DNA from 4 places in the Pseudomonas sp. CAU 1711 genome. Region 1 is predicted to be linked to each of the others. Evidence: predicted binding sites of a transcription regulator. Region 1 holds the regulator's gene; each other region holds the start of a gene.

What was found. The regulator FliA, encoded in region 1, starts transcription of late flagellar genes. The targets are predictions, from matches to a motif close to CTAAAGTTTNNNNNNNNNNNGCCGNTAA.
Region 2: a site for FliA is predicted at 1,648-1,675, ahead of AAFN46_RS00610 (methyl-accepting chemotaxis protein). Genes of this name have one in related genera too.
Region 3: a site for FliA is predicted at 1,725-1,752, ahead of AAFN46_RS19385 (methyl-accepting chemotaxis protein). Genes of this name have one in related genera too.
Region 4: a site for FliA is predicted at 2,564-2,591, ahead of AAFN46_RS11735 (methyl-accepting chemotaxis protein). Genes of this name have one in related genera too.

What each region holds. Positions count from the first base shown of each region.
Region 1 is NZ_JBDQQT010000012.1:130,465-135,128, reverse strand. It holds gene AAFN46_RS15005 (chemotaxis protein CheA) at 1-1,140, opposite strand, end outside; gene AAFN46_RS15000 (protein phosphatase CheZ) at 1,170-1,958, opposite strand; gene AAFN46_RS14995 (chemotaxis response regulator CheY) at 1,978-2,352, opposite strand; gene fliA (RNA polymerase sigma factor FliA) at 2,436-3,179, opposite strand; gene fleN (flagellar synthesis regulator FleN) at 3,176-4,009, opposite strand; gene flhF (flagellar biosynthesis protein FlhF) at 4,107-4,664, opposite strand, start outside.
Region 2 is NZ_JBDQQT010000001.1:136,792-141,455, forward strand. It holds gene AAFN46_RS00605 (TolC family outer membrane protein) at 138-1,583, shown strand; gene AAFN46_RS00610 (methyl-accepting chemotaxis protein) at 1,714-3,648, shown strand; tRNA gene AAFN46_RS00615 (tRNA-Leu) at 3,764-3,850, opposite strand; tRNA gene AAFN46_RS00620 (tRNA-Leu) at 3,959-4,045, opposite strand; gene rnr (ribonuclease R) at 4,242-4,664, shown strand, end outside.
Region 3 is NZ_JBDQQT010000020.1:62,025-66,688, forward strand. It holds gene AAFN46_RS19385 (methyl-accepting chemotaxis protein) at 1-1,585, opposite strand, end outside; gene AAFN46_RS19390 (ROK family protein) at 1,760-2,650, shown strand; gene ampE (regulatory signaling modulator protein AmpE) at 2,676-3,497, opposite strand; gene ampD (1,6-anhydro-N-acetylmuramyl-L-alanine amidase AmpD) at 3,498-4,052, opposite strand; gene AAFN46_RS19405 (DUF1631 domain-containing protein) at 4,280-4,664, opposite strand, start outside.
Region 4 is NZ_JBDQQT010000009.1:50,409-55,072, reverse strand. It holds gene AAFN46_RS11750 (sensor domain-containing diguanylate cyclase) at 1-494, opposite strand, end outside; gene AAFN46_RS11745 (MATE family efflux transporter) at 507-1,853, opposite strand; gene AAFN46_RS11740 (YbaK/EbsC family protein) at 2,013-2,477, shown strand; gene AAFN46_RS11735 (methyl-accepting chemotaxis protein) at 2,640-4,568, shown strand; gene AAFN46_RS11730 (alpha-2-macroglobulin) at 4,624-4,664, shown strand, end outside.

The sequences.
Region 1 (4,664 bases):
GCCGACCATGTTCATGATCTCGTCCAGGCGCGCGGTGTCGACCCGCACCGTGGTTTCCACTTCGCTGGCGCCACCGCCTGCGGCAGCCGGCGCGGCGGCCGCTGCAGGCGCCTTCGCCGGCTCCGGCTTGGCGACCGGCTTGGCCGGCTCGGCCTTCTTCGCCTCGGGCTTCTTGGCCGGCGCGGCGGCCGCAGGCTTGGGTGCGGCCGCAGGTTTGGCGACAGGGGCCGGCTCTTCGGCCGGGCCAGTGAACTTGCCCTTGCCGTGCAACTGGTCCAGCAGCGCCTCGAACTCGTCGTCGGTGATCTCGTCACCACCGCCCGCCGCAGCGGCGGGTGCGGCCACAGGTTTGGCGACAGGGGCCGGCTCTTCGGCCGGGCCAGTGAACTTGCCCTTGCCGTGCAACTGGTCCAGCAGCGCCTCGAACTCGTCGTCGGTGATCTCGTCGCCACCGCCCGCCGCAGCGGCGGGTGCGGCCGCAGGCTTGGCCGCCGGCGCCGGCTCCTCGGCCGGGCCGCTGAACTTGCCCTTGCCGTGCAGCTGATCCAGCAGCGCCTCGAACTCGTCGTCGGTGATATCGTCGCCGCCACCCGCGGGGGCTGGCGCCTCGGCCGCGGGCTGCTCGCCTATGGCATTCAGCAACTGCTCGAACTCGCTGTCGGTGATATCGCCGGAGGCCGGGTCTTCGGGTTCCGGCTCAGGCTCGGGCTCTGGCTCGGCCGCGACAACGGCAGCCGCTTCATCGGCACTCTCCGGCTCGGCCAGACGCGACAGCGCGGCCAGCAGCGCGGGCGAGGCCGGCGTCGGCTCGGTACGCTCGCGCACCTGGCCGAACATCTCGTTGACCGCGTCCAGGGCCTGCAACACCACGTCCATCAGCTCGGGAGTGACGTGCCGCTCGCCCTTGCGCAGGATGTCGAAGACGTTTTCCGCGATATGGCAGCACTCCACCAGCTCGTTGAGCTGGAGGAAACCCGCGCCGCCCTTGACGGTATGGAAGCCGCGGAAGATGGCGTTGAGCAGGTCCATGTCTTCCGGCCGGCTTTCCAGCTCGACCAGTTGCTCGGACAGCTGTTCGAGAATTTCGCCGGCCTCTACCAGGAAGTCCTGGAGGATTTCTTCATCGGCGTCGAAGCTCATCGGTGCGCTCCAGAGGCTCTGTTAGAGCCCTAAAATCCAAGGCTGGACAGCAGATCGTCGACATCGTCCTGACTGGCAGCGACGTCTTCACGCTTATCGGCATGTATCTGCGGACCTTCACCTTTGGAAGGCTCTTTTTGTTGTAGCTGCTCGGCGCGAAGCGCCTCCATGTCGTGCTCGATACCGGCGAAGCGGTCGACATGACTGGCCATCAGCATCAGCTTGAGCAGATCGCGCTCGACCTCGGTGACCAACTGGGTCACGCGCTTGATCACCTGTCCGGTCAGATCCTGGAAGTCCTGCGCCAGCAGGATGTCGTTCAAGTGGCCGGAGAGCTTCTGACTGTCGCGCTCGCTGCGGGCGAGGAACAGTTCGATGCGCTTGGCCAGATCGCGAAAGGCGTCGGCGTCCATCTCGCGACGCATGAACCTGCCCCAATCGCTGGCCAGGCTCTTGGCCTCGTCGCCCAGGTCGTTGACCAGCGGCGCGCTCTGCTCGACCAGGTCCATAGTGCGATTGGCCGCCTTCTCGGTCATCTGCACCACGTAGGACAGCCGCTCGGTGGCGTCGGTGATCTGCGAGATCTCCTGCGCATGCGGATTGCGCGGGTCGATCTGGAAATTGACTATCGCGTTGTGCAGCTCGCGGGTGAGCTTGCCGATCTCCTGATACAAACCATTATCACGAGCCTTGTTCAGCTCATGTATCAGGCCCACGGCTTCGCCGAAACGCCCCTTCTCCAGACTCTCGACCAACTGGGTGGCGTGCTGTTTCAGGGTCGACTCGAGTTCGCCCAGGTGTGAATCGTCGTGTGCCATAGCGCCCTCGCGGCGTACATCAGCCGTTAACCCGTTCGAAGATCTTCTCGATCTTCTCCTTCAGCACCTGGGCCGTGAACGGCTTGACCACATAGCCGTTCACCCCGGCCTGGGCCGCTTCGATGATCTGCTCGCGCTTGGCCTCGGCGGTGACCATCAGCACCGGCAGAGTCTTCAGGCGCTCGTCCGCGCGTACCGCGCGCAGCAGATCGATGCCGGTCATGCCGGGCATGTTCCAGTCGGTCACCAGAAAGTCGAAGCTGCCGCTCTGCAACATGGGCAGCGCGGTGTTGCCGTCGTCGGCCTCTGCGGTGTTGGTGAACCCCAGATCGCGCAGGAGGTTCTTGATGATCCGTCGCATCGTCGAGAAATCGTCAACGATGAGGATTTTCATGTTCTTGTCCAAGTCGACCTCCGTACAGTCCTAAACGCCGCCGGTGGCCCGGCGGCGCCGCAAATCATGAAACCGGCTCCGCGTCAGCTGGCCCGCCACTCGCTCAACCGTGCCCGCAAACGTGCGGCGCACTGACTGTGCAACTGGCTGACCCGGGACTCGCTGACCCCCAGAACCTCGCCGATTTCCTTCAGATTCAGTTCTTCATCGTAGTAAAGCGACAGCACCAGCCGTTCACGCTCCGGCAGATTGGCGATGGCCTCGGCCAGCGCCGACTGGAAGCGTTCGTCCACCAGCCCGTGCAGAGGGCCGGAATGGCTGCTGCTGTCCTCCTGCAGACCGCCATGCTCGCCGTCCTGCATCAGGTCGTCGAAGCTGAACAGGCGGCTGCCCAAAGTGTCGCCAAGAATGCCGTAGTAATCCTCGAGACTCAATTGGAGTTCGGCCGCAACCTCTTGATCTTTAGCATCTCTTCCGGTGCGCGCCTCGATAACGCGGATGGCGTCGCTGACCATCCGGGTGTTGCGATGCACCGAACGCGGCGCCCAATCGCCCTTGCGCACTTCGTCGAGCATGGCGCCACGGATGCGGATACCGGCATAGGTCTCGAAACTGGCGCCCTTGCTGCCATCGTATTTCTTGGCCGCCTCCAGCAGGCCGATCATGCCGGCCTGCATCAGATCGTCGACTTGCACGCTGGCGGGCAGACGGGCCAGCAGGTGATAGGCGATGCGCTTGACCAGCGGCGCATAACGCTCGATCAGCTGATGCTGGGAATCCTGCGCCTGCGCCTTGTTGTACATGCGAAGTCCACTGGCTGCTGTCATACGGCCGACCCCGCGACCGGCTGCTGCACCAGGCGCTCGACGAAGAACTCCAGATGGCCGCGCGGGTTGGCCGGAAGCGGCCAGCTGTCGACTTTCTGGGCGATCGCCTTGAACGCCAGTGCGCATTTCGAGCGCGGGAAGGCTTCGTACACCGCGCGTTGTTTCTGCACGGCCTTGCGGACGGACTCGTCGTAGGGAACTGCGCCTACATACTGCAAAGCCACATCGAGGAAACGGTCGGTTACTTTGGTCAGTTTAGCAAAGAGGTTGCGCCCTTCCTGCGGGCTGTGGGCCATGTTGGCCAGCACGCGGAAGCGGCTCAGGCCGAAGTCGCGGTTGAGCAGTTTGATCAGCGCGTAGGCGTCGGTGATCGAGGTCGGCTCGTCGCAGACCACCACCAGCACCTCCTGGGCGGCGCGCACGAAGCTGACCACGCCGTCGCCGATGCCGGCGGCGGTGTCGATCACCAGCACGTCGAGGTTGTCGCTGATGTCGCTGAAGGCCTGGATCAGGCCGGCATGTTGCACCGGCGACAACTGCACCATGCTCTGGGTGCCGGATGCAGCAGGCACGATGCGGATGCCGCCGGGCCCCTGGATCAGCACATCCTTGAGGTCGCACTCGCCGTTGATCACGTCGGCCAGGGTGCGTTTGGGGCTGAGGCCGAGCAGCACGTCGACGTTGGCCAGACCCAGGTCGGCGTCCATCAGCATGACCCGCCGACCGAGGTCGGCCAGGGCCAGCGACAGATTCACCGACACGTTGGTCTTGCCGACGCCGCCCTTGCCGCCAGTCACCGCGATCACCTGTACGGGATGCATACTACCCATGTTCTTCTCTTACCTTGTCTTGCCTGGTCTGGGCTGGTCGGGCAACTACACCGACCCTTTCCTACACACTAGAACGCCTTGTCCGCCGGCGCCTGCCCTAGCCCGCGCGACGCGGGTGATAGAGATCGGCAAAGAGGTCGGCCATGGCCTCCTCGCAGGGGTCCTCGGCGACCTGCAGACTCACCGCGCGGCTCACCAGCTGATGGCTGCGCGGCACCTGCAGATCGTCCGGAATCTTCGGCCCATCCGCCAGATAGGCTACCGGGAGATGCTGGCTGATAGCCAGCCCCAGCACCTCGCCCAGATTGGCCGCCTCGTCCACCTTGCTCAGGATGCACCCGGCCAGGCCGCAGCGCTTGTAACTGTGATAGGCGGCCTTGAGTACCTGGGCCTGGCTGGTGGCGGCCAGCACCAGATAGCTCTTGGCCTTGATGCCGCGGGCGGCCAGGCTGTCCAGCTGCAGGCGCAGGGCCGGGTCGTTGCCCGGCAGGCCGGCGGTGTCGACCAGCACCACGCGCTTGCGCGCCAGCGGTGCCAGGGCCTGGGCCAGCGACTGGCCCGGCTCGACCTGGGTCACCGGCACGTTGAGGATGCGGCCGAGAGTCTTGATCTGCTCCTGGGCGCCGATGCGGAAGCTGTCCATGCTGACCAGGGC
Region 2 (4,664 bases), on a different contig from region 1:
GGTCGGAAAGCTCGGATTGTTGCAATGCGGCAACAAAGCTTGTCGCAAACTGCCTGTCGTATCTGCCTGCGGCGCCTTGACCGCTGTCGGCCACCCCCTTAGCCTTGCCCGATTCCACCCCGAATCTAGGACTGATCATGCTACGCAGACTCTCTCTGGCGCTCGCGGTAGCTGCTGCCACCACCGGAATGGCTTGGGCCGAAGACGCCCCGCTGGCAAGCAAGACCGATCTGGTCACCGTTTATAACGAGGCGGTGAAGAATAATGCCGACCTGGCCGCCGCCCGCGCCGGTTACGAGGCCGCCCGCGAAGTGGTGCCGCAGGCCCGCGCCGGCCTGCTGCCGAATATCTCCGCCGGGGCCGACAGCCAGAACACCGACACCAATGTCGATCGCCGCAGCGTCGGCGATCTGGACGCCTCGCGCAGTGGCCTGTCCTATCGCGCCAGCCTGAGCCAGCCGCTGTTCCGTGCCGACCGCTGGTACCAGTACCGCGCCGCCAAGGCCGTCGACCAGCAGGCCGCCCTGCAGCTGTCGGCCACCGAGCAGAACCTGATCCTGCAGAGCGCCGAGACCTACTTCGCCGTGCTGCGCGCCCAGGACACCCTGGCCTCGACCAAGGCCGAGGAGGCGGCGTTCAAGCGCCAGCTGGACCAGGCCAACGAGCGCTTCGACGTGGGCCTGTCGGACAAGACCGACGTGCTCGAGGCCCAGGCCGGTTACGACACCGCGCGGGCCAACCGCATCCTCGCCCAGCGCGCCGTGGAAGACGCCTTCCAGGCCCTGGTGACCCTGACCAATCGCGAGTACGGCGCCATCGAGGGCATCCAGCACACCCTGCCGGTGCTGGCGCCGGTGCCGAACGATGCCAAGGCCTGGGTCGACACCGCCGCCCAGCAGAACCTCAATCTGCAGGCCGCCGCCTATGCCGTCGACGCCGCCGAGGAGACCCTGCGCCAGCGCAAGGCCGGCCATGCGCCGACCCTGGATGCCGTGGCCCAGTACCAGAAGGGCGACAACGACTCGCTGGGCTTCACCAACAGCGACCTGGGCTCGCCCTACGATGGCGATGCCGAGCAGACCACCATCGGCCTGCAGCTGAACATTCCGATCTACAGCGGCGGCCTGACCAGTTCGCAGGTGCGCGAGGCCTACCAGCAGCTGAACCAGACCGAGCAGCAGCGTGAGAGCCTGCGCCGCAAGGTGGTGGAGAGCACCCGCAACCTGCACCGCGCGGTGAACACCGACGTGGAGACCGTGCAGGCGCGCAAGCAGTCGATCATCTCCAACCAGAGCGCCCTGGAGGCCACCGAGATCGGCTACCAGGTCGGTACCCGCAACATCGTCGACGTGCTCGATGCCCAGCGTCAGCTGTACGGCTCGGTGCGCAACTACAACGATGCACGTTACGACTACATCCTCAACAACCTGCGCCTGAAGCAGGCCGCCGGCACCCTGGCGCCGTCGGACCTGGAGGCGCTGACCGCCTTCCTCAAGCCGGACTACGATCCGGACAAGGACTTCCTGCCGCCGGATCTGGCCAAGGCCGCGGAAGCCCAGCTCCAGGGCAACCCGGCCTACTGAGCCAGGCAGTCGACCAGCCCCGCCCCGTGCGGGGCTTTGTTTTTGGCCTATACCTTGCTCTTATCTACAGCTTTTCTGAATGCGGCCGATGCACAGGCATCGAGGTCGCCCGGTCGGAAGGAGTATCGCTGTGTCCGTTCTGTTCTCGCTGTTGCGCAGCCGCCTGTTGCGCCCCGTGTTCATCGCGCTCGGCCTGGCCATGCTGGCCCAGGTCGGCATCGCGGTCTGGCTCACGCGCGCCACGGTCGATGGCCTGGTCAGCGACCTGACGCGACGACTGGGTAGCGAGAGTCAGCGTCTGGCCGATGAGCTCGACAGCGCGGAGAAGGAGATGAGCGCCGGTCTGGTCGCGTTGTCCAGCAACACTCGCGAACGCCTTTCCAGCGGCCTTTCGACCCAGCTCAAGGGCGAGCAGGCGCAGTTGCGCAAGGTGCTGGAGGAGAACCTCAAGCAGTCCGGCAGCTCCATCGCGCAGATGCTCGCCGGCGTGGCGCCCAAGGCCATCTGGGACAGCGACGTGCCGGCGCTGACCGCCCTGACGCGCATCGTCCAGCGCGACCCGGCGGTGCTCTTCGCCGTGTTCTACGACGCCCAGGGCCAGCGCCTGACCCGCAACTTCAACCGCAGCAGCCCGAAGGTGCGCGAGCTGGTGGCGGCCGGGCAGGGCGACACCGCGCTGGCCAAGCTGGTCGATGCCGCCTCGCGTGACCCGCAGGTGCATATGGTCGAGGTGGAGATCAATCCGATGGGCGCCTCCATCGGCAAGGTCCAGCTGGGCATGTCGCTGGATGGCGTGGAGCAGGAGCTGAGCGCCCTGGACGCGCGCTTCGCCACCCTGGTCGGCAGCGCCGGCGAGCTGGTCGACAAGAGCCTGTCGGGCGCCGCGCAGGACAGCACCCGGGCCCTGCAGCAGCGCCTGCAGGCGGCCGAGCAGGCGACTGCGGAGATGGCGCGCAACGGCAGCGAGACCGTGCAGCAGGCCGCCGAAGGTCTGCGCTGGCGCATCGCCACGGGGTTGCTGGTGGTCGGCCTGCTGACCCTGGCGGTGGTAGCCCTGGTGCTCGGCTGGCGGGTGCTCAGCCGCCTGCAGCTGCTGATCGCCGCGCTCAAGGACCTGGCCGCCGGCGAGGGCGACCTGACCCGTCGGGTGCAGCTCGACAGCCAGGATGAGGTCGGCGAGATGGCCGCCGCGGTCAACCAGTTCATCGCCAAGCTGCAGCCCATAGTGCGCGAGGCCGGCGAGGTGGCGCGGCGCACCGGCGAGGAGATTCGCAGCCTGGCCCAGCGCAGCGCGGCGGCCGAGGCGGCGGCCAGTCGCCAGCGCGACGAGGTGGCCGGCAGCCTGCAGGCCCTGGAGGACATGGCCGCCGCTGCCCAGGCCGAGAGCCAGGCCATGCGCGAGGCCCAGCAGCGGGTCGCGGCCATTCGCCAGGCGGCCCACGAGAACGCGGCCATCGCCGCCAAGGTCGGCGGCCTGATCGAGGCGCTGGTGGCGAGGGTCGACAGCGGTTCGGCGGTGATCGAGAAGCTGGCCCAGCAGAGCCAGCAGATCGAGGTGGTGCTGACGGTGATCCAGTCCATCGCCGAGCAGACCAACCTGCTCGCCCTGAACGCCGCCATCGAGGCGGCGCGGGCCGGCGAGAGCGGGCGCGGTTTCGCCGTGGTGGCCGACGAGGTGCGCGCCCTGGCCAGCAAGACCCAGCAGTCCACCGGCGATATCCAGGCGCATATCACCGCGCTGCAGCAGGGTGCGCGCGAGGCGGTCGAGGTCATCGGTCAGGCCGGCGGCCAGGCCGCAGAAGGGCTGCAGGCCCTGCGCGACAGCGCGCGTCTGCAGCAGTCGGTGCAGGCCTCGGTGGACGAAGTGCACGGCGCCATCGACAGCGCCACCCGTTCCGCCGCCCACCAGGCCGAGGGTGCCTCGGCGGTGCGTGGGCGGGTCGAGGTAATCCACAGCGAGGCCCAGCGTGCGGCGCAGGCGGTCAGCGAAACGGCGGCCAGCGGCCGGGTGGTGGATGGGCTGGTGGCCCAGCTGCGCGCCAGCTTCGCCCAGTTCAAGGTGTGAGGCGGGTAGGGTGGGTTAGCCGCTTTGCGGCGTAACCCACCTGGCGAGGCCGGTCATGATTAATGCGGGCCAGAAACGAAAAAACCGAGCCTGAGCTCGGTTTTTTCTTGAAGAGTGGTGCCCAGGAGAAGACTCGAACTTCCACGGTGTTGCCACCGCTAGGACCTGAACCTAGTGCGTCTACCAATTCCGCCACCTGGGCACATTGCGACGATCGCTCGCCGGCTTTTTGCAGCATTCACCGCTTGCGGCGGTACGGAAGCTGCTCCGTTAAAGTCGAAACCGAGCCTTCGGCTCGGTTTCTGAAGAGTGGTGCCCAGGAGAAGACTCGAACTTCCACGGTGTTGCCACCGCTAGGACCTGAACCTAGTGCGTCTACCAATTCCGCCACCTGGGCACTGAAAGCTATGATTGCTCAATCGCTTCCGTGTTACAACGTCTCAGCAACGTTGTGGGCGCGAACTATACGGAGGCGGTTTTTGCTTGTAAACCCCTGATGGCAGAAAAATTATTCTGCTGACCCCCGATGCCGTTTCGCGCTTCAATACACACATGGCAAGCCATCTATATATGCGTAAAGGTGATTTCACTTAATGGCCGATTGGCAATCCCTCGACCCCGAGGCCGCCCGCGAGGCGGAAAAATACGAGAACCCCATCCCCAGTCGCGAGCTGATTCTGCAGCACCTGTCCGAGCGCGGTTCGCCCGCCGCCCGTGAGGAGCTGGTGGAAGAGTTCGGTCTGACCACCGACGAGCAGCTGGAAGCGCTGCGTCGTCGCCTGCGCGCCATGGAGCGCGACGGCCAGCTTATCTATACCCGCCGCGGCACCTACGCGCCGGTGGACAAGCTCGACCTGATCCGTGGTCGCATCAGCGGCCATCGCGACGGCTTCGGCTTCATGGTGCCGGACGACGGCAGCGACGACCTGTTCCTCAGTCCGGCGCAGATGCGCCTGGTGTTCGACGGCGACCGCGTGCTCGCCCGCGTCGCCGGCTTCGACCGCCGTGGCCGCCGC
Region 3 (4,664 bases), on a different contig from region 1:
TGGCGGCGTTGAGCGCCAGCAGGTTGGTCTGCCCGGCGATGCCCTTGATCACGTCCAGCACCTGGCTGATCGAGGCGCTGTCGGCGGCCAGCTGGTTGATCACCGCCACCGACTGGTCGATCTCGTTGGCCAGGCGCTGGATGCTGCCGACCTGCGACTCGACCAGGGCGCGGCCGCTGACGGTCTCGTCGTTGACGCTCTGCGCGCTGCCCACCGCGGCGGCGGCGCTGCGCGCCACCTCCTGGGCGGTGGCGGACATCTGGTTCATCGCCGTGGCGACCTGCTCGATCTGCCCGCGCTGGGCGCTCACCGCCTGGCTGCTCTCGCCGGACACCAGTTCGACGCGATCGGCCTGGCGCTCGACCTCGATCACCGTCTGGCCGACCAGCTCGATCAGGTCGCGGATCTTCGCCACCGTACCGTTGAACACCTGACCCAGCTCGCCCAATTCGTCGCGGCTGCGCACGTTGACACTCACCGTCATGTCGCCAGCGGCCACCTGGCCCAGGGTCTTGCCGAAGCCCTTGAGGGTGGCGCGGGTGGACACGTAGAAGCCGCCGTAGAGGTAGCCGATGGCGAGGAACAGCAGCACCAGGGCCGCCACCAGCAGCACCATCTGCGTGCGTTTCTGCTCCAGGCGCTGGCCCAGGTCGCGCTCGAGGAAGTCGAGCACGGCCTCGTTCAGCGCGTAGGTCTTGTCGATGGCGGCGCTGGTCTGGTCGTAGAAGCCCTTCCAGGGCGCATCCAGGGTATCGGCCATGAGCAGTTGCTCTTCCAGCACCGCGGCGTTCTCGGTCAGGGTGCTGCGGCTGGCCTCGGCCAGATCGCCCAAGCTGCGCTTGGCCTGGGCATTGCTCTCCAGCGCGCTGTGCAGCTTGAAGCCGTACTCGGTGTGCAACTTCTCCAGCTGCAGCAGCAGTTCGTCCAGCTTGCTGCTGTCGGAAGAACCGAGGATGCCCTGACCCAGGGAGTAGGAGCCCAGGGCACGGCCCTTGGCGATGGTGCGGGTCACCGGCAGGGTGACGCTGGTCAGCAGCTCGCTCATCTGCCGCACGCTCAGCTCGCTGTCCTGGCTGAGGCCGGACTGGCTGGCGACGAACTTGATGAACAGCTCGGAATTGTCCAGTGCCTGGGTCACCAGGCCGGCCTTGCTGCGCAGGGCGGACTCGGCCTCGACCGCATCCAGCGCCTTCCTGATGGCATCGCGCTGCGCGTTGAACTCCTCGACGGCCTGGGCATCGCCGCTGCTCGACTCGAGCCCGTCGAGGGTCGCCTTCACGCCCTTCACCAGCGGGTCGATCAGGCCGACCAGTTGCTCGGACTGACCGGACTGCCCCAGCACGGCGTAGATCTCGTAGAGGTCGGTGAGGCGCTCCAGCTCCTGGCGCATCTGCATGCCCTGCTTGAGCTGCGCGAGGCTCTGCAACTCGGTACGGGTGTCGACGAAGGCGTCGTAGGACTCGCGCACCAGGAAATAGTTGGTCACCAGCATGGGCAGGAAGAACAGCACACTGATCAGGCTGAACTTCATGCCGAAGCTCAAGCGGTTCATCAGGGCGATGGCAGGGTACAACACGCTATTCACTAGACGTCTCCTGTTGCCATTATTCTTGTATGCCAGCCGAAAGCGGGCTGGTCTATTGAACGGCAAGGCAGTGGTAATTCCAATTCTAGCGGGGATGGCCAGTGGCCAGACTCAGGTCCCCCATGAGCCTATATACCGGATATCGGCGCCAGCCTCTGTAACTTAAGGTTAAGAATGCGCACACCCCTTCGTCTGGGCATCGACCTGGGCGGCAGCAAGACTGAAATCATAGCCCTGGACGGCGCCGACGAGCGCTTGCGCCGACGCCTGCCCACGCCACAGGGCGATTACGCCGCCACCCTGCGCACCATCGCCCGCCTGGTGCATGAGGCCGAGGCCAGCCTGGGCGCCCGCGGCAGCCTCGGCATCGGTATCCCCGGGACCCGCTCGCCAGACCACGGGCGCATCAAGAACGCCAACTCCACCTGCCTGATCGGCCAGGACCTGCAGGGCGACCTGGAGGCCCTGCTGCAGCGCCCGGTGCGCCTGGCCAACGATGCCGACTGCTTCGCCCTGTCCGAGGCCACGGACGGCGCCGGCGCCGGCGCCGCCAGCGTGTTCGGGGTGATACTCGGCACCGGCGTGGGCGGCGGCATCGTGATCCACGGCCGCCTGCTGGCCGGTCCCAATGCCATCGCCGGCGAATGGGGCCATAACGCCCTGCCCTGGCGCAGCCCGGCCGATGGCCCGAGGCGGCGCTGCTACTGCGGCCTGGACGACTGCATCGAGACCTTCCTCAGCGGCCCCGGCTGGGCCGCCCGCGCCGACCTGGGGTTGAACGCCGCGCAACTGGCCGAGGCCGCCCGGCGCGCCGAGCCGGGCGCCGCCCGGGCCGTGCAGCGTTATTGCGAACAGCTGGCGCGCGCCCTGGCCTCGGTGATCAACCTGCTGGACCCGGAAGTGGTGGTGCTGGGCGGTGGGCTGTCGAATATCCCGGCGCTCTATGAGCAGGTACCGCCGCTGTTGCCACGCCACGTATTCTCGGACCAAGTGAATACCCGCCTGGTGCAGGCCAGGCATGGCGACTCCAGCGGTGTGCGCGGCGCCGCCTGGCTGTGGCCCTAGCGGAGCGAGCTCTGCTCGCGAAGCGCTACAGCAACAGAATCCATAAGGCGAAGGCCGCATACCAGAGCACCGCGGCACGGATCAGCAGCTGCCACAGCTCGTCCAGGCTGCCGACCCCGGCCTCGCCCGGCTGCGGCTCGGGTAACTCGCCGGCGGCGCGCCCGGCACTGGCCACCAGGCGCGCGGCGGCGATATCCCAGGCTAGCAGGTCGTGCAGCACGGCGCGGCTGACCGCGGCGAAGTTACCGACCAGGGCGAAGCTGGCCGCCAGCACCCGCACCGGCAGCCAGTCCAGGGCATGCCGCAGCTGTGCCGCGCGCTCGCGCACGCCCGCCTGGCTCGCCTGCTCGGCGCTCAGCGCCAGCAGACGATAGGCCAGCGCCGGCAAGGGCCCGAGCAGGGCGTACCAGAAGATCACCGCGAAGAAGCCCTGGTAGGCCTGCCACAGCTCGTAGTCCTGGACCCGCTCCAGCAGCTCGGCCTCGCCGTCGGCGGCCAGGCCCAGGTCACGCTCGGCCACGTGCAGCGCGGCCTGCTCGTCACCGCGCCGCCAGGCATCGCGGAACGGCCCCAGGGCGACCAGCACATCGCCACGCCCCAGGCTGTAGACCAGCACCAGCAGATGCACGGGCAACGCCAGCCAGCCATAGGCCAGCGGCTCCAGCGCCAGCAGGAGCAGACCGAGCAGCAGCGTCGGCAGCAGCACGGCCAGCCCCAGCGCCAGCCAGGGCGAGCCGCCCTCGACCCTGGCCAGCCAGCCGAGCCAGGGGCCATCCCGTTGGATGCGCCGGCGCCCAGCGGAAAACTTCTCCACCCAGAGCACCAGTAGAAGCACGAGAAAACTCATCTACCGCTCTCCTTGCAGGGCCGCGCGCAGGCGCGCCCAGTCGAAACAGGGGCCCGGGTCGGTCTTGCGCCCGGGGGCGATGTCGCTATGGCCGCAGATGCGCGCCGCACTCATCTGAGGATAGGCCCGCAGCAGCTCTTCGCTCAGCTCGGCCAGGGCACGGTACTGCGCATCGCTGAAGGGCAGATCGTCGGTGCCCTCCAGCTCGATGCCGAGCGAGAAGTCGTTGCAGTTCTCGCGCCCCTCGAACGACGAGACCCCGGCATGCCAGGCCCGCGCATTGCAGGAGACGAACTGGGTGACGGCACCGTCGCGCTCGATGAGGAAATGCGCCGACACCCTGAGCTGGGCGATATCGGCGAAATAGGGGTGCTCGTCGACCGGCAGGCGGTTCTGGAAGAACTGCTGCACCTTGCCGGTGCCGAACTGCCCGGGCGGCAGGCTGATGTTGTGGAGCACCAGCAGGGACACCTCGCCCTGGGGCCGCTCGTTGAAATTCGGCGAGGGGCAGTGACGCGCTCCGTCACACCAGCCGCTGGCAGGATCCAGCCGCATTGCAGACTCCTTGTGGACTGCCCGTCACTCTAGGGTCTGTGGCCGCTGCGGCGCAAGCGCATGGTCAGCACGCCAAGGAAAACGCCCGGCAAGAAGGTGTCTTGAGAGCGCTCCCCTCTCCCGCCGGGAGAGGGGCTGGGGGTGAGGGACTATCGCCTACTCGTTGCCTGGCCCTCACCCCGGCCCTCTCCCAGAGGGAGAGGGAGAACAACAGCTACGGCGCCGACTCAGGCGCCCTTGAGCTTGCGCAGATTGCCAATCACCGACTCCAGCGCGCGGTCGAACAGCAGGGCGTCGTCCAGCAGACGCACGGCCCCACGGCGGAACTCCACCGCCAGCCCCGTGCGACTCCTCTCCAGCACCTTCATGCCGGTGCGGTTGACGAAGATGAACTTGCCGGTCGGCTTGATCACCGCCGCCAGCTTGCAACGCAACTTGTGCTCCTCGTCTTCCTGGATCTCCACCCAGCTGCCGACACGCAGGCCGTCCACCTTCTGCAGCGTCTCGTCGTCGTCCGGCAGATTGGCCTCGGGTTCGGCTGGGCGGCTCTCGCCCGGCGCCAGCAGGACGATCTCCTCGACCACCTCTACCATGGCCGGCGCCTCGGGTTCG
Region 4 (4,664 bases), on a different contig from region 1:
TGCCCCACGCTGCGCAGGTGCAGATAACCCTCCACCAGGGTGCCCAGGTCGCGCAGGCGCAGGCGCTCTTCCTGGCTCAGCTGGCGTGGCGCGGAGTGGATCAGGCAGAGGGTGCCGATCGGCTGCTCGTCGCGGCTGTAGAGGGGCTGGCCGGCATAGAAGCGGATGAAGGGCGGGCCGCTGACCAGGGGGTTGTCGGCGAAGCGCGGGTCGTCCAGAGCGTTCTCCACCACCAGCGGGCTGCGCGCCGCCACGGCGTGGCCGCAGAAGGAGATGTCGCGTGGCGTCTCGCTCGCTTCCAGGCCGATGCGCGCCTTGAACCATTGGCGGTCGCGGTCGACCAGGCTGACCAGCACGGTCTCCACCCGGTACAGCTCACGGGTCAGGCGTACCAGGGTGTCCAGGTAGAGCTCGGCCGGCGTGTCGAGCAGCTCCAGATCGTCCAGCGCACGCTGGCGCAGCTTCTCGTCGGCGGGGATGGGGGCTGACTGCATATAGGTCTCCACTCACGGACTGGCGGCGAGCCAGGCATCTCGGCGCTGCAGGCGCCAGCCGAGATAGGCCAGGCTGAGCCCGCGCATCAGCATAAAGCATAGAAGGGCCAGCCACAGACCGTGGTTGCCCAGGCCCTGCAGCAGCCAGCCGAGGAGCAGGCCCAGGGCCGTACTGAACAGCATGGCGTCGCGCATCTCCCGCGCCCGGGTGGCGCCGATGAACAGGCCGTCGAGCAGGTAGCTCCATACCGCGACCAGAGGCAGCAGGGCCAGGTAGGGCAGGTAGGGATAGGCCGCCGCGCGCACCGTGGCGATGTCGCTCTGCAGCTCGATGAACAGGCGGCCGGCGAGCAGGAACAACAGGGCGAACAGCAGGCTGCCGAGCAGCGACCAGCCGCCCGCCACCACCAGGGCGCGGCGCAGTGCCAGGCGGTCGCCCGCGCCTATGGCGTGACCGCACAGGGCCTCCACCGCATGGGCCAGGCCGTCCAGGGCGAAGGCGGCGAGCAGCAGGCCGTTGAGCAGCAGGGCGTTGCCCGCCACGGTCGCGTCGCCCAGGCGGGTGCCCTGCAGCGTGACCAGGAAGAACACCAGCTGCAGCGCCAGGGTGCGCAGCAGGATGTCGCGATTCACCGCCAGCAGCGCCTGCCAGCCCTGCCAGCGGCGCAGCCGGGCCAAGGCCAGCTGGCCGGGATGGCGGCCCAGGGTGCGCCAGGCCAGGGCCAGGCCGAGCAGGGCGCCGCACCATTCGGCCACCACCGAGGCGCGCGCCGAGCCGAGCACGCCCCACTCCAGGCCGAGGACGAACCACAGGTTGAGCACGATGTTCAGCGCGTTGGTGGTGAGCATCACCGTCAGGGCGGCGCGCGCGTTCTGGGTGCCGAGCAGCCAGCCGATCAGCGCGGCCACCGCCAGGGTCGCCGGCAGGCCGAACAGGCGCTCGTGGAAAAAGGCCCGGGTCAGCGCTTCCAGCTCGGCCGAAGGCTGCATCAGGCGCAGGGCCAGGCCGCTCAGCGGCAGCGCCAGCAGGCCGACCAGCAGGGCGATCAGCCCGGCCAGGGCCAGGCTCTGCAGCAGCACCAGGCGCAGCGTATCGCCGTCGCCGCGTCCGACCGCCTGGGCGGCGAAGCCGGTGGCGCTCATGCGCAGGATGCCGAACACCCCCACCAGCATGGCGTACAGGCTGCTGCCCACCACCACCGCGCCGAGCTGGTGGGCGTGCGCCAGGTGGCCGATCACCGTGCTGTCCACCAGGGCCACCAGCGGCACCGAGAGGTTGGACAGGATCATAGGTGCGGCCAGCGCCCAGACCTGGCGATGGGTCGGTGCATGGCGCCAGGCGGCGAGCAGTGCGGACATGGTTGATCCCGGCAAAAAGCCGATTATGGCGGGCCGGCATAGCGCAAAGCCATCTAACGTGTGCCAGGCATAGCAGCAACTGCGCGGCCGGGGTAGGCGGGACGCGCTAGACTGGAAGGCAGGCGATGGCCGCAGCGGTCGCGGCCGAGGAGGTGCAGCATGCGCATGGCAGAAACCCTGGCCCGCAGCCTGAAGCGGGCCGACTGTCACTACGACCTGGTCGAGCACGACCATTCCGCCACCAGCCTGGAGTCGGCGCGCAAGGCGCGCATCCCGGCCGAACGCATGGCCAAATCGGTGGTGCTCGACGACCGTCGCGGCCATTACCTGATGGCCGTATTGCCGGCCAACCGCCTGCTCGACCTGAGCAAGGTGCGCAAGGGGCCCTGGCGCTGGCAGCTGACCCGCGAGCAGAACCTCGGCGGGCTGTTCAAGGACTGCGAGCGTGGCGCCATCCCGGCCATCGGCGAGGCCTACGGCATGGGGATGTTGATCGATCCGGCGCTGACCCGGCAGAGCGACATCTATCTTGAAGCCGGCGATCACGAGAGCCTGGTGCGCCTGCCGATCGAGGATTTCTTCCGTCTGGCGCCCAATGCCCAGCTGTGCGAGTTGTGTGCTTGATGACAGGAATGTGACTTTTGAGTCAGGATTCGCCCTGCGCCACTCGCCTGTGCGGCGGTGGCGCCGTGAAGGGCGTTCTGCGCGATTCAAGATATCCCGGCCATCGGCCGATAGCCGGGGCAGGAGCGTGCGCTCGAAAACCAACGGGGCGAGGGTATGGGCATGCAGTTTTGGCAACGTAGTATCCGCTGGCAGTTGATTCTCAGCATGGGGGCGGCCTTGCTGGTCAGCGTCCTGATCGTCATCTTCATCTATTCCGGAGTGGCCAACCGCCAGGTGGAGAAGTACCTGGTCAACGGCGAGCTGCCGGCCCGGGTCGAGGCGGTGCGCAACGATCTCGAACGGGTGCTGGCCACGCCGCTGGAGCAGGCGCGCGCCATCGCCGGCAACAGCCTGGTGGCCGACTGGCTGGCCAACGGCGAGGACCCCGCGCGCCTGCCTGAGATGCAGCGCTACCTGCAGAAGGAAAAGGTCGCCGGCGGCACCCTCGCCACCTTCATCGTGGCGCTGGAGTCCGGCCACTACATGACCGGCGAGGGCCTCGAACGGACCCTGACGCGGGGCCCGGATTCGGCCTGGTTCTACGGCTTCGTCGACAGCGGCAAGCAGCGTTCGCTGGACATCGATATCGACGACTCGACCAAGGTCCCCACGCTGTTCATCAACCAGCGCATCGAGGCCGGCGGCAAGACTCTCGGCGTCGGTGGCCTGGGCCTGGGCCTGAGCGCCATGAGCGATCTGGTCAGTGGCTTCCGCCTGGGCGAGGCCGGGCGGGTCTACCTGGTCGACGCCGGTGGCAAGGTCAAGGTCCACCCGGACGCCAAGCTCAGCGACCAGGCCAGCCTGAGCCAGCTGGTCGGCGACGCGCAGGCGCGCCAGCTGATGGCCGGCGACGGCAAGAGCCTGAGCTTCGAGCGCGATGGCGAGGGCTTTTTGGCCATGGCCCTGCCGCTGAAGTCGATCGACTGGCAACTGGTCGCCGAGATTCCCGAGGCGCAGGTCTACGGTGAGGCACGCCAGGCCCTGCTGACCAGCGCACTGATCGGCGGCGCCGTGCTGCTGGCCTGCCTGGGCCTGGTGGTGCTGCTGGCGCGCGGCCTGGTGCGGCCGATCCAGCGGGTCACCGCCGCGCTGGTGGAGATCGGTGGTGGTGGCGGCGATCTGACCCGCCGCCTGGACGACTCGCGGGCCGACGAGCTGGGCGACCTGGCACGCGGCTTCAACCGCTTCCTCGAGGGCCAGCGCCAGCTGATCGGCGAGGTGCTGGCCACCAGCGAACGCCTGCGCGATTCGGTGCAGCAGGTCAGCCAGGTGGTGGAGAACACCGCGACGCGTTCCGGCCAGCAGCAGGAGATGACCGACCTGGTCGCCACCGCGGTGCACGAGATGGGCCTGACCGTGCAGGAGATCGCGCGCAACGCCGGCTCGGCCGCCGAGGTGTCGCAGAGCGCGCGCGACGAGGCGGCCAGCGCGCGCACCCAGGTCAACGGCTCGATCGCCCATATCCAGCGCATGTCCGGCGAGATCGGCACGGCGGCTGAGGCGGTCAGCGAACTGGCCGCCCAGGTGGCGTCCATCGACCAGGTGCTGGCGGTGATTCGCGGCATCGCCGAGCAGACCAATCTGCTGGCGCTCAACGCCGCCATCGAGGCGGCCCGTGCCGGCGAGCAGGGCCGCGGCTTCGCCGTGGTGGCCGACGAGGTGCGCACCCTGGCCAGCCGCACGCAGAACTCCACCGACGAGATTCAGCAGATGATCCTGCGCCTCAAGCAGGGCGCCGAGGCGGCGGTCAGCTCCATGCAGGCGGGGCAGAGTGCCACCGGGGTCGGCGTCGAGGCCAGCGAGGGCACCGGGCGCGCCCTGGAGTCTATCGCCGATCAGGTCGAGCGCCTCAGTGACATGAACCATCAGGTCGCCACCGCCACCGAGGAGCAGAGCTCGGTGACCGAGGAGATCAACCGCAACGTGCAGGGTATCGCCGACCTGGCGCATTCGACCGCCAGCGAGGTGACGGTGTGCCGCGAGCATTGCCAGAGCCTCAAGGGCCTGGCCGAGGCGCTCGGCTCGCAAATGGGACGTTTCCGACTGTAAGCGGGGCGGGCCTCGTCTATAGTGCAGGGCCTCAGATTCCCCTGCGAGGCCCGCCATGCATTACAAAGGACTGTTGTTGGCTCTCGCGCTCAGCCT